One region of the Salmonella sp. HY31 genome, then DNA from elsewhere that is predicted to be linked to it. Evidence: predicted binding sites of a transcription regulator. Region 1 holds the regulator's gene; each other region holds the start of a gene.
What was found. The regulator LexA, encoded in region 1, represses DNA repair genes until DNA is damaged. The targets are predictions, from matches to a motif close to TNCTGTATGTACATACAGNA.
Positions count from the first base shown of each region.

Region 1 (4,305 bases):
TACAGCACATAAGAAAGGAGCAAATAGTCCATATGGCTGCGGTGACAGGGCACATAGACGATTTCATGCCCGTCGTGCGCCAGTTGGCGTACGCGCTCGGCGTTATGCACGTTAATCCCCTGGTAAAGCCGGTTCCAGGTAAACCCCAAAATCCTGTCGGTCAAACGAATCATCTCGTAAGAGAAGTTCGCCGCGATCTCTTCCATCAGCGCAATGGCGTTTTGCTGCGCTTTTTCATGAGAGATTTTCTTACTGCGCGCTTCGTCTTCTACCGCGCGGGCGATAGCTTTCGAGGCCAGCAGTTTGTTAAATAGATCCTGACGGGCGGGCAGGCGTGGGCCAACAGCCGCCAGGCGCTGGCGAGCAAAGTGCATACGCGCCACGCGCGCCAGTTTCTGTGCGATGATTTTATCGGTGCCGTGTTCATCAGCCATGCGACGTAATGAGACGGACGGCGAGAATCGGACAAAGCTATCGCGACCCAGCCAGGAGATGGCAAAAAATTTCTGTACGCCGTTCAGCATACGTAGAGGCGGGTTCTCTTCTCCCTTTTCACGACCCGGAGCGCGGCCAAACATCACGGAAACGGGCACCATCTGCACGTCCAAAGCCGGATTACTACGATGCAGATCGAGATAATCGTGAAAAAGTTTCACCGACTCTTCTTTTGGCGTGTAATACGTAAAGACGCGCGGGCCGCCGTGAATAAATACATAGCGCGGCAACAGCGCGCCGTCGATCTCCAGCGGCTCCAGCGGATCCGGGAGATCGTGCGCCAGACATTGAGCGCGCAGCGTCAGTAAGTCCGCTTTTGAGTTGTATGGCAAGACATACATAATGGGACGAGAAGTATCGAGCCCCAATTCCTGAGCGGGTTCCGCCGGAATAGACTTGCTTTTTACCAGTATGCTTAATGGTAAATTCAGTAATTTGTAGTAAATTCGTGGCCAGCCGGACATAAACGATGTAAAGCCTCTGGTTAATAATGCAAATGCGCTGCAAGGATATCAGAAAGTTTAGCGAATTTCTGTTGTATCCCGTCATACTTCGCGCTGCGTTACGGTAGTCCGAATCGTGCGGGGCAACCGTATAATGTCATTGACGTTAATAATGTAAAAAGGTTCTTTTGATGGCCAATAATACCACTGGATTTACCAGAATTATCAAAGCGGCAGGGTATTCCTGGAAAGGATTTCGCGCCGCATGGACTCACGAAGCTGCGTTTCGCCAGGAAAGCCTCGCGGTATTGCTGGGCATCGTCATCGCCTGCTGGCTGGATGTGGATGCGATTACCCGTGTGTTATTGATAGGTTCCGTTTTACTTATCATGATTGTTGAAATCCTCAACAGCGCTATTGAAGCGGTCGTTGATCGCATTGGTTCTGAATACCATGAGCTTTCCGGCCGCGCGAAAGATATGGGATCGGCTGCGGTACTGCTGTCTATTTTCGTTGCCCTGATGACCTGGGGCATCCTGTTATGGTCACATTTTCGATAAAGGTTCCAAATTTTATAAATCTCTTGTTTTTTGCGCCGTTTGTGGTTCCAAAATCACCTTTAACTGTATATACTCACAGCATGACTGTATATACACCCAGGGGGCGGAATGAAAGCGTTAACGGCCAGGCAACAAGAGGTGTTTGATCTCATTCGGGATCACATCAGCCAGACAGGTATGCCACCGACGCGTGCGGAAATCGCGCAGCGTTTGGGGTTCCGTTCCCCAAACGCTGCGGAAGAACACCTTAAAGCGCTGGCGCGCAAAGGGGTGCTTGAAATCGTTTCCGGCGCATCGCGAGGCATCCGTCTGTTACAGGAAGAAGAGGACGGATTACCGCTTGTCGGGCGTGTCGCGGCGGGCGAGCCGCTTCTGGCGCAGCAGCATATTGAAGGCCATTATCAGGTCGATCCTTCTTTATTCAAACCCAGCGCCGATTTCCTGCTGCGCGTGAGCGGTATGTCGATGAAAGACATCGGTATTATGGATGGGGATTTGCTGGCGGTACATAAAACGCAGGACGTGCGCAATGGCCAGGTGGTTGTCGCTCGCATTGACGATGAAGTGACAGTAAAACGCCTGAAAAAGCAGGGCAATAAAGTGGAGCTGCTGCCGGAAAACAGCGAGTTTACACCGATAGTGGTGGATCTGCGCGAGCAAAGCTTTACGATTGAAGGGCTGGCGGTAGGTGTTATTCGCAACGGGGAATGGTTGTAATCTCTTAATCTCCTTGTACGCCGCCATCCGGCAATCTTGTAGCCTGATGGCGCTGTGCTTATCAGGCCTACGGGAATGCAGTTGCTGAAATGATTAATTTGTAGGCCGGATAAGGTGTTACGCTGCCATCCGGCAATGCGCACGTTTCGTTTAACTCCTTGTCAGGCTTTTCTCCATGCCGTTTTTTACCTCTTCTGATAAAGCTCTCTGGCGTCTTGCGTTGCCGATGATTTTTTCTAACATCACCGTTCCCTTACTGGGACTGGTCGATACGGCGGTGATTGGTCATCTGGACAGCCCGGTTTACCTGGGCGGTGTGGCGGTGGGCGCGACTGCCACCAGCTTTCTTTTCATGCTGCTGCTATTTCTACGTATGAGTACTACCGGGCTAACGGCGCAGGCATTTGGCGCCAAAAATCCACTGGCGTTAGCCCGGGCGCTCATTCAGCCGTTGTTACTGGCGCTGGGCGCTGGCGTGATGATTGTGCTATTTCGCACGCCGCTTATCGAGCTGGCTTTACATATTGTCGGCGGGAACGACGCTGTCCTGGTACAGGCGAGACAATTCCTTGAAATTCGTTGGCTAAGCGCTCCCGCGTCACTGGCGAATCTGGTGCTGCTCGGTTGGCTGTTAGGCGTCCAGTATGCGCGGGCACCCGTTATCTTGTTGGTCGTGGGCAATATCCTCAACATCACGCTCGACCTGTGGCTGGTGATGGGGCTTCATATGAACGTGCAGGGTGCCGCCCTGGCGACGGTCATCGCAGAATATGCCACGTTACTGATCGGCTTCATGATGGTGCGTAAAGTTCTCCATCTCCGCGGCGTGTCGCTGGATATGCTAAAACAGGCCTGGCGCGGCAACGTGCGCCGTCTTTTGGCGCTCAATCGCGATATCATGCTGCGCTCATTGCTCCTTCAGCTTTGTTTTGGCGCAATCACGGTGTCAGGCGCGCGGCTGGGCAGCGATATTATCGCAGTAAATGCAGTACTGATGACATTACTCACCTTTACGGCCTATGCGCTGGACGGCTTTGCTTATGCGGTAGAAGCGCACTCCGGTCAGGCTTACGGCGCGCGTGACGGTAGCAAGCTACTGGATGTCTGGCGAGCGGCGTGTCGCCAGTCAGGAATTGTGGCCTTGTTGTTTTCCACAGTCTATGCCCTGGCAGGCGAACATATTGTCGCGTTACTGACCTCATTGCCGCAAATACAGCTACTGGCGGATCGGTATCTTCTCTGGCAGGTGGTATTACCGCTGGTGGGCGTATGGTGCTATCTGCTTGACGGCATGTTTATTGGCGCGACGCGCGCCGCCGAAATGCGCAATAGCATGGCGGTCGCTGCGGGAGGATTTGCGCTAACGCTCTTCGCCCTGCCGGTATTAGGAAATCATGGTTTATGGCTGGCATTAACCGTGTTTCTGGCGCTTCGCGGTCTGTCGTTGGCCCTTATCTGGCGTCGTCACTGGCGCGAGGGTACATGGTTTGCCAGTCGTGACGGTTAAAAATTCTGAATATAAAACCGAAGTCCGAATTCCTGCCTACAATTACTATCACGTCCAGCAGAAATTGCAGTGCATTTGGGCGAATAACACTTGCTATTCCTAACCGAATGATGAGGACAAGATGATGAATAAAGACGAAGCCGGCGGTAACTGGAAACAGTTTAAAGGTAAAATGAAAGAACAATGGGGCAAACTGACCGATGACGATATGACCGTTATCGAAGGTAAACGCGATCAGCTGGTAGGTAAAATCCAGGAGCGTTACGGTTACCAGAAAGATCAGGCGGAAAAAGAGGTTGTTGACTGGGAAACCCGTAACAACTATCGCTGGTAATACGTTTTCCCCTACCAGGAGTACATGGATGTGCTTCCCACTGTTTGCTTATGAATGCGGGCGGCACCCTCTCTATTGTCGCCCGTTTCCCGTTTTGGCTAGCGCGGTTTTTTCTTCACCAGCACCGAGTGATCGTGACTGCACTCACCCGGATGGCGGCACGCTTCCACTTCTACGCACTCGGGGCACAGGCCGTGCGCCTCGATAACGTTATGTCGTAGCGCAAATCCCATTTTAGCCGCTAGCGTA
Region 1 is NZ_CP170479.1:478,428-482,732, forward strand. It holds gene plsB (glycerol-3-phosphate 1-O-acyltransferase PlsB) at 1-959, opposite strand, end outside; gene ACE15A_RS02280 (diacylglycerol kinase) at 1,130-1,498, shown strand; gene lexA (transcriptional repressor LexA) at 1,607-2,215, shown strand; gene dinF (MATE family efflux transporter DinF) at 2,391-3,722, shown strand; gene ACE15A_RS02295 (hypothetical protein) at 3,712-3,825, shown strand; gene ACE15A_RS02300 (CsbD family protein) at 3,847-4,056, shown strand; gene zur (zinc uptake transcriptional repressor Zur) at 4,155-4,305, opposite strand, start outside.

Region 2 (4,305 bases), 1.3 Mb from region 1:
ACGCGCGAAAACGTTCCTCTTTTACCGACGGAATGTATTTAAAGCTGGGATGTTTTTGCGCATCGGCAAGGTTAATGGGTTCCGCCAGCCTACCCACCAGGCCAACGATCCCCTCATCAAACGCAAGCGCAACGGTTCGACCACGCGGTTTTTTCAATCCCCGCGTCGCCATCAGGTAATAACAGCGTCGGTCATGATCGGCCAGGTAAACCGAGCAAACCTCTGTATCCATCGCAAGACAGATATCCGTGACCAGAATATTCAGCGCCTCGTTCAGACGCGGCGCGCTGGCCACTTTTTCGACTATTTCGCGCAGGCGAGTGAGCATAATTTGCGTGGCTTAACCTCTTTTACGTCGATAAGCAGGCGCGCTTTGTAGCTTAGGCGTATTATCCTGAAGCGCCATTACAACACTTGCAAACTCTTTCATTACCCTGCGGTAGACATCGCGTTTAAACGACACCACTTGTCGAACCGGATACCAGTAACTTACCCAGCGCCAGCCGTCAAACTCCGGCGTGCTGCTGGTTTGCATATTGATTTCGGCGTCGGCGCTCATTAACTGCAAAAGAAACCATTTTTGTTTCTGGCCGATACATACCGGCTTTGTGTCCCAACGCACCAAACGTTTTGGTAACTTGTAACGCAACCAGTTGCGAGTTGAAGCAAGGATTCGCACATCTTTACGGCTTAACCCTACTTCTTCAAACAGTTCCCGGTACATCGCCTGTTCTGCCGACTCCCCTGGATTTATCCCGCCCTGCGGGAACTGCCAGGAGTGCTGACCAAATCGCCGGGCCCACATCACCTGCCCCTGACGATTACAAATTACGATACCTACATTTGGGCGGTAGCCATCGTCATCAATCACCGGACTACCTCAACATAAACCTTATATATGAACGATTGTTTCATACTCCAGTGAGGCGGTAAACCACTCTGTAATAGTGACACAGCCTAATAACAATTGAATAACTCACAGTAAATGGCCGAGTTATAAACAGATGATGACGCCCTTGCGCCATTTTATTCACCTTTTCTGTGGATATAGTTGTGAAGAAGTATGGAATTACCACGGGAAAACCCAGAACAGTCTGAATTCCTCGTGTGAGAGACAGTAAAAATAGTGCCTTATATTCATGGCGTTATAGACCAATATTACATGTCACCTTCATAAATCGTGACCAGCGTCACACCTAAGATCCTTATGCTGATGAAAGATCAACCAGCGTCGGTTTTATCCACAGATTGTGCCAATAACTTACGCACTATTTGTCTGAATTTTCGATTTTCGTCGCACGTCAAGGCTGTAAATGGAAACAGTAGTGGTGGTTTTACACAGTTATCCCAACTTTCTGTGGATAACATAGTGTAAGATCCTGTTTATTGTCAGTGACCAGAATTGGAAAACCTGCTCCTGCGTTGCGCAACACGAAGAAACAACACAAAAAAAGCAATAAAAATCAGTCTATTGAATATAGGACACAGAAAAAGATAAACTCTGTTCACACGGTATAAAATCACTGCTCATTTTTTAACCTAAGGTAATTGCAATGTCCGCTCTTTGTCCGCTACTGACTCCGCCTGCTTCGGAAGCATTGCTGTTAGCCCAGGCGCGGCAGCTTTCCGGCTATACGTTAGGCGAGCTGGCAGCGATAGCTGGTATTACCACACCTAAAGATTTGAAGCGAGACAAAGGCTGGATCGGCGTTCTGCTGGAGATCTGGCTCGGCGCCAGCGCCGGAAGCAAGCCGGAGCAGGATTTCGCCGCGTTAGGCGTAGAACTGAAAACCATCCCTGTGGATAGCCTGGGTCGTCCTCTGGAAACAACCTTTGTTTGCGTGGCGCCGTTAACCGGTAACAGCGGCGTGACCTGGGAGACAAGCCACGTACGCCATAAACTGAAGCGCGTACTATGGGTCCCGGTCGAAGGCGAGCGTAACATACCGTTAGCCGAACGCCGCGTAGGTTCACCGCTACTCTGGAGTCCAAATGAAGAAGAAGACAGACAATTACGCCTCGACTGGGAAGAGCTGATGGACATGATAGTGCTGGGGCAGGTGGAACGCATTACCGCCCGCCATGGCGAAGTCTTGCAACTGCGGCCCAAAGCCGCCAATGCCAGGGCGCTCACCGAGGCTATCGGCGCGCGCGGGGAACCGATTTTGACGCTACCGCGTGGATTTTATCTGAAAAAAAATTTTACGCAGGCGCTGCTGGCTCGCCATTTTTTATTGCAGAATCCGTAACGCCCGCTACGCGCAAACGCGCCCCCGCTATGGCTACGCATCGGGCCGACGTCCGATAAGCGTAAACGCATTGTCGCCGCTATTTTACACCCTTCGCGGTTGCGCAAATTCAGCCCGGGCTTTCGCCCGCCGCACGACAGGCCTATAATTACCGCTTCTTTTTTTGGCAGGACTTTGTTCGATGTTATTTGCATGGATAACCGATCCCAATGCCTGGCTGGCGCTCGGTACGCTGACGCTGCTGGAGATTGTACTTGGGATCGACAACATTATTTTTCTTTCTCTGGTGGTAGCAAAACTTCCTACGGCGCAACGGAACCACGCGCGGCGGCTTGGGCTGGCGGCGGCGATGATAATGCGTCTGGCGTTGCTGGCATCAATCGCCTGGGTCACTCGCCTGACTAATCCTCTGTTTGAGCTTTTCGGCGAAGCGATTTCCGCCCGCGATCTCATTCTTTTACTGGGCGGGTTATTTTTAATCTGGAAAGCCAGCAAGGAGATTCATGAGTCCATCGAAGGCGAAGAAGAGGGGTTAAAAACCCGTGTTTCTTCTTTCCTGGGCGCAATAGTGCAGATTATGCTGCTGGATATTATTTTCAGTCTTGATTCAGTTATCACAGCGGTTGGCCTCTCCGACCATCTGTTTATTATGATGGCGGCGGTCGTTATTGCCGTGGGCGTCATGATGTTTGCGGCACGGCCCATCGGCGAGTTTGTCGATCGTCATCCGTCGGTAAAAATGCTGGCGCTCTCCTTTCTGATCCTGGTTGGCTTTACCCTGATTCTGGAAAGTTTCGACGTTCACGTTCCGAAAGGGTATATCTATTTCGCCATGTTCTTCTCTATCGCAGTAGAGAGCCTGAATCTGTTGCGCAGTAAAAAGAATCCGCTGTAATCCTGTCTCGCTCCCCCGCCGGGGAGCGAATACTCACTTTATTTCCTTTCTTCTCACAGATTAAGATTTTGCTGCTTCCGACATGCAGAGCTGCGCGTTATTACTAGACTATTATCAGACATATGATTAACAGACTATTATCAGATGCAGGTTACGTGAGGACAAACGGATGAAAAAATGGGCAGTTGTAATTTCCGCAGTAGGGTTGGCTTTTGCGGTATCCGGATGCAGCAGCGATTACGTGATGGCGACAAAAGATGGTCGTATGATCCTGACCGATGGAAAACCGCAAGTTGACGACGATACCGGTCTGGTCAGCTATACCGATGCACAGGGAAACGAGATGCAAATCAACCGTGACGAAGTGTCTCAAATCATCGAACGTTAAACGATAGCCTGTGATCGGGGTCAGCATTCTGTAGACCTTCAGGCTGCGTCCAGGAACGGTGCGTGGCGACCACTCCCGGTAACAATTACGCCGCGCAGCCTGCAATTTTACTTTCCCTTTTCCCTTCCCTCTGCCATTTTTATTGTCCTTTGTCGGGAATTTCTGACTTCATAATAAAAAGGAAACGGCTATGCACTATCACCGTATACCCCACAGCTCGCTCGAAGTAAGTACGCTAGGGCTGGGCACAATGACATTTGGTGAACAAAACAGCGAAGCCGACGCTCACGCACAGCTCGACTATGCCGTCGCAAATGGCATTAACCTTATCGACGCCGCCGAGATGTATCCGGTACCGCCGCGCCCGGAAACGCAAGGGCTGACGGAATCCTATATCGGTAACTGGCTCGCCAAACGCGGCAACCGTGAAAAACTGATCATCGCCAGCAAAGTCAGCGGACCGGCACGTCATAATGATCAAGGCATCCGACCTCATCAGGCGCTGGATCGAAAAAATATTCGCGAAGCGCTACACGACAGTTTGACCCGATTGCAGACCGACTATCTGGATTTGTATCAGGTGCACTGGCCGCAGCGACCCACTAACTGCTTCGGTAAACTCGGCTATAGCTGGACAGACTCCGCACCAGTAGTAAGTCTACTGGAGACGTTAGACGCGCTTAGTGAGTTTCAGCGAGCGGGTAAGATTCGTTATATTGGTGTTTCAAATGAGACAGCGTTTGGCGTTATGCGCTATCTGCATCTGGCGGAAA
Region 2 is NZ_CP170479.1:4,015,467-4,019,771, forward strand. It holds gene ptsP (phosphoenolpyruvate--protein phosphotransferase) at 1-328, opposite strand, end outside; gene rppH (RNA pyrophosphohydrolase) at 341-871, opposite strand; gene mutH (DNA mismatch repair endonuclease MutH) at 1,554-2,249, shown strand; gene ACE15A_RS19130 (TerC family protein) at 2,431-3,144, shown strand; gene ACE15A_RS19135 (YgdI/YgdR family lipoprotein) at 3,314-3,532, shown strand; gene ACE15A_RS19140 (NADP(H)-dependent aldo-keto reductase) at 3,723-4,305, shown strand, end outside.
Region 2: the regulator LexA is predicted to act here: its motif matches at 1,306-1,325, upstream of mutH (DNA mismatch repair endonuclease MutH).

Region 3 (4,305 bases), 600 kb from region 1:
CCAGCGCATGAGCGACGCCATCGGATAGACCGCCACAATACTTTCCAATGACGCTATCCACCTGGTGATCATTCATACGTCGGATCTTTTTATTATCATGATCGCCAAGTAGCCAGATCAGAAAATAAAAAAAGAAATGAGAAGAACGGTAAACAGTGACAACAGTTGGTCAGGTAAAGCGCAGGCGCTACCCGTCAAAGGGTAGCGCCGCCTTGATGCCGGATAAACGCAGCGGCCAGGCTGGATTATTTCGCCTGACGCAGATTGTGTGCCGCTTTGACCATGTTCGCTAACGCCGCGCGGGTTTCCGGCCAACCGCGAGTTTTCAGACCGCAGTCCGGATTCACCCACAGGCGTTGTGCCGGAATACGCTGTGCCGCTTTCTTCAGCAAGGCTTCGATCCATTCGACGCTCGGCACGTTCGGCGAATGAATATCATACACGCCCGGCCCGATTTCGTTCGGATAATCGAACGCTTCAAACGACTCCAGCAACTCCATATCGGAACGCGAGGTTTCGATGGTGATCACGTCCGCATCCAGCGCCGCAATGGAGTCCATGATGTCATTAAACTCGCAGTAGCACATATGGGTGTGAATCTGGGTGTCGTCTTTCGCTACCGCCGCGTTGATGCGAAAGGCTTCTACGCCCCATTCCAGATAGGCGTCCCAGTCGCTGCGACGCAATGGTAAACCTTCGCGTAGCGCCGGCTCGTCGATCTGAATAATCCCGATCCCCGCAGCCTCCAGATCCGCTACTTCATCACGCAGCGCCAGCGCAATCTGTTTCGCAATCGTTTCGCGGGTCACGTCTTCGCGGGGAAACGACCAGCAAAGAATAGTCACCGGGCCGGTCAGCATCCCTTTTACCGGCTTGTCGGTCAGCGACTGGGCATATTTTGCCCACTCCACGGTAATCGGCGCCGGACGACTGATATCGCCGATTACCACCGGCGGCTTCACGCAGCGGGAACCATAGCTTTGCACCCAACCATTCTGGGTAAAGACGAAGCCGTCCAGGTGCTCGCCAAAATATTCCACCATGTCGTTACGCTCGGCTTCGCCGTGTACCAGCACGTCCAGCCCTAAACGTTCCTGCTCAATGATCGCCTGCTTGATATGTTCAGCGATGCCGGTGCGGTAGTTATTCGCGTCGAGGTTGCCCTTTTTGAAGTCCAGGCGCAGACCGCGAATCTCCGTGGTTTGCGGGAACGAACCGATAGTCGTCGTCGGCCAGGCGGGAAGCTTAAAACGGGCGCGTTGCGCTTCAGCACGCACCTCATAAGGATTCTCACGCTGGCTATCCTGCGCGGTGATCGCCGCCAGGCGTTTTTCTACCCCGACATTATGGACGCGGGTTGAGTGGCGACGAGCCTGAATCGGCGCGCTCCACTCGGTAATCGCCGATATGTCACCGCTGTTCAGCGCATCACGCAGCAACGCCAGTTCACCGCATTTTTGCAGCGCAAAGGCAAACCAGCTTTTTACTTCCGCATCCAGACGCGTTTCGACGCTGAGATCGATCGGACTGTGCAGCAAAGAGCAGGAGGATGCTACCCACAGCGCGCGTTTGCCCACAATGTCGTTAATCTGCGCGTGTTTCTCGGTCAAATCGGCGCGCCAGACATTACGCCCGTTAATCAAGCCCGCAGAGAGCAGCCAGTCGGCCGGCAGACGTTGATGCAGTTCCGATACATCATCTTTGCCATGAATGAGGTCAACATGTAGCCCCTGTACCGGCAGCGCGATAATAGTATTAAGGTTTGGCGTCACGCCTTCAAAATAGGTTGTCAGCAACAGCTTCACCTGGCCGGCGAGCGCGTCGTAAGCCAGTTTGAAGGCATCCAGCCACGCCTGCGGCAGTTCCAGTACCAGCGCTGGTTCGTCAATTTGTACCCACTCGATACCACGCTTTGCCAGCTCAGCCAGCACTTGCTGATACACCGGCAAAATGTCTTTCAGCAACGTCAGGCGGTCAAACGGCTCGCCTTTCACTTTGCCCAGCCATAGATACGTGACAGGCCCCAGCAATACGGGTTTGATCTTATGACCCAGCGCCAGCGCTTCATCCACTTCCTCCAGCAATTGTGTCCAGGTGAGTCTGAACTGCTGGCCTTTGCTGAATTCCGGCACCATGTAGTGATAGTTAGTATTAAACCATTTGGTCATTTCCGCTGCCGCCGCCGGTTCGCCAGTCGGCGCGCGACCGCGGCCAATGCGGAATAGAGTGTCAATGTCCACGGAACCGTCGTTGTTCTGATGACGAGCCGGCACATTGCCTAACAGCAGGCTGGTGGTCAGAACATGGTCGTACCAGGCAAAGTCGCCTACCGGCAGCAGATCAATACCCGCTTGTTTCTGCTGCTCCCAGTGACGCGCGCGCAGTTCGCGCCCAACCGCCAGCAGTTCTTCACGGGTAGCGTTCCCCGCCCAGTAGCTCTCTTGCGCTTTTTTCAGCTCGCGACGCAGGCCAACGCGAGGAAAACCGAGGGTGTGAGTCAATATTGTCATTTTACTTCCTCTCTTATTTTATTGAATCTGAAAGTAAAACTCTAAATAGTTCGGCTTGCAGGAAGGCGGCGACACAGCGCATCCCCAGGAGCTTACTGAAGTAAGTGACTGGGGTAAGCAAGGAAGCCAACGCATCTGCAAGTCGAAATATGACGAGTTTTGGACGTCTGGATGTTTACACATCCATAATGTAAAGGTACTGTATATTCCTCAAGCGCAATTTGTTCATGGCGAAGTGAAGGACTTTCATGATCGAGATTAAACACCTGAAAACACTCCAGGCATTGCGGAATAGTGGATCGCTGGCTGCCGCGGCGGCGGTGCTACACCAGACCCAATCCGCTCTGTCTCACCAGTTCAGCGATCTGGAACAACGCCTTGGCTTCCGCCTGTTCGTGCGTAAAAGCCAGCCGCTGCGCTTTACGCCGCAGGGAGAGATTCTGCTGCAACTGGCAAACCAGGTGCTACCGCAAATCAGCCGTGCGCTACAGGCATGCAACGAACCGCAGCAAACTCGTCTGCGCATCGCTATTGAATGTCATAGCTGTATTCAGTGGTTGACCCCGGCGCTGGAAAACTTCCGTGCAAACTGGCCGCAGGTAGAAATGGATTTCAAATCCGGCGTCACTTTTGATCCACAACCAGCCTTGCAACAAGGCGAGCTGGATTTGGTGATGACGTCGGATATTTTGCCGCGCAGCGGGCTGCACTATTCGCCGATGTTCGATTTTGAAGTCCGACTGGTGCTGGCACCCGACCATCCGCTGGCCAGCAAAACGCAGATTACGCCGGAAGATTTAGCCAGCGAAACGCTGTTAATTTACCCGGTGCAGCGCAGCCGACTGGATGTCTGGCGACATTTCCTGCAACCGGCGGGTATCAGTCCGCCGCTGAAAAGCGTGGATAATACGCTATTGCTGATTCAGATGGTGGCAGCCAGGATGGGGATTGCCGCCCTGCCGCACTGGGTGGTGGAAAGTGTTGAGCGCCAGGGTTTGGTGGTGACCAAAACCCTGGGCGATGGTCTGTGGAGCCGTCTGTATGCCGCCGTGCGCGACGGCGACCAGCGCCAGGCGGTGACCGAGGCGTTTATTCGCTCGACGCGGAATCACGCCTGCGATCATCTGCCGTTTGTGCGGAGCGCGGAGCGACCCATTTTCGATGCACCCACAGCGAAGCCAGGATCACAGCCGCGCCTGTAATAAAACTTGGCCAGTGGGGCTGCTGATGCCAAATTGCGAGATTAACCAGCAGTCCTGCGGGAACATGCATATTATTCATAATACCCAGCGTCCCGGCGTCCACCTGGGTAGCGCCATAGTTCCACATAAAGTAGCCAATGCCGGACGCCACCACGCCGAGAAACACCAGAATGCTCCATTGCAGCGTGGTTTCCGGCAACTGTTGCGCGTTCCCCAACAGCGACCATGCCACCGCCGCCACCAAAAACGCCCCCAGATAGAACCACGCAAAGGCGTTGTGCTGCGGCATGGGGCGGGTCTCCATCAGACGTTTATACCCCACCATTCCGATAGCGAAACTGATATTAGAAAGCTGCACCAGGAGCAAACCTACCCAAAAATGGTCGGTCACACGATCGTAGCGAATAATCCCGGCACCAATCACCGCCAGCAACGCGCTAAATGCATAGCCCCAGCGTAAACGACGCTGACTCATCACATCGTAAATCAGCGTGATATAGAGCGGCGTCAGAACGGTAAACAGCAGCAGTTCGGATACGGTCAGGTAGAGGTAGGCATGGAAGCTCAACATATACATGATGCCAAGCTGCATC
Region 3 is NZ_CP170479.1:4,707,193-4,711,497, forward strand. It holds partial or broken gene ACE15A_RS22530 (SEC-C metal-binding domain-containing protein) at 1-30, opposite strand, end outside; gene metE (5-methyltetrahydropteroyltriglutamate--homocysteine S-methyltransferase) at 246-2,510, opposite strand; gene metR (HTH-type transcriptional regulator MetR) at 2,759-3,712, shown strand; gene ACE15A_RS22545 (carboxylate/amino acid/amine transporter) at 3,600-4,305, opposite strand, start outside.
Region 3: the regulator LexA is predicted to act here: its motif matches at 2,676-2,695, upstream of metR (HTH-type transcriptional regulator MetR).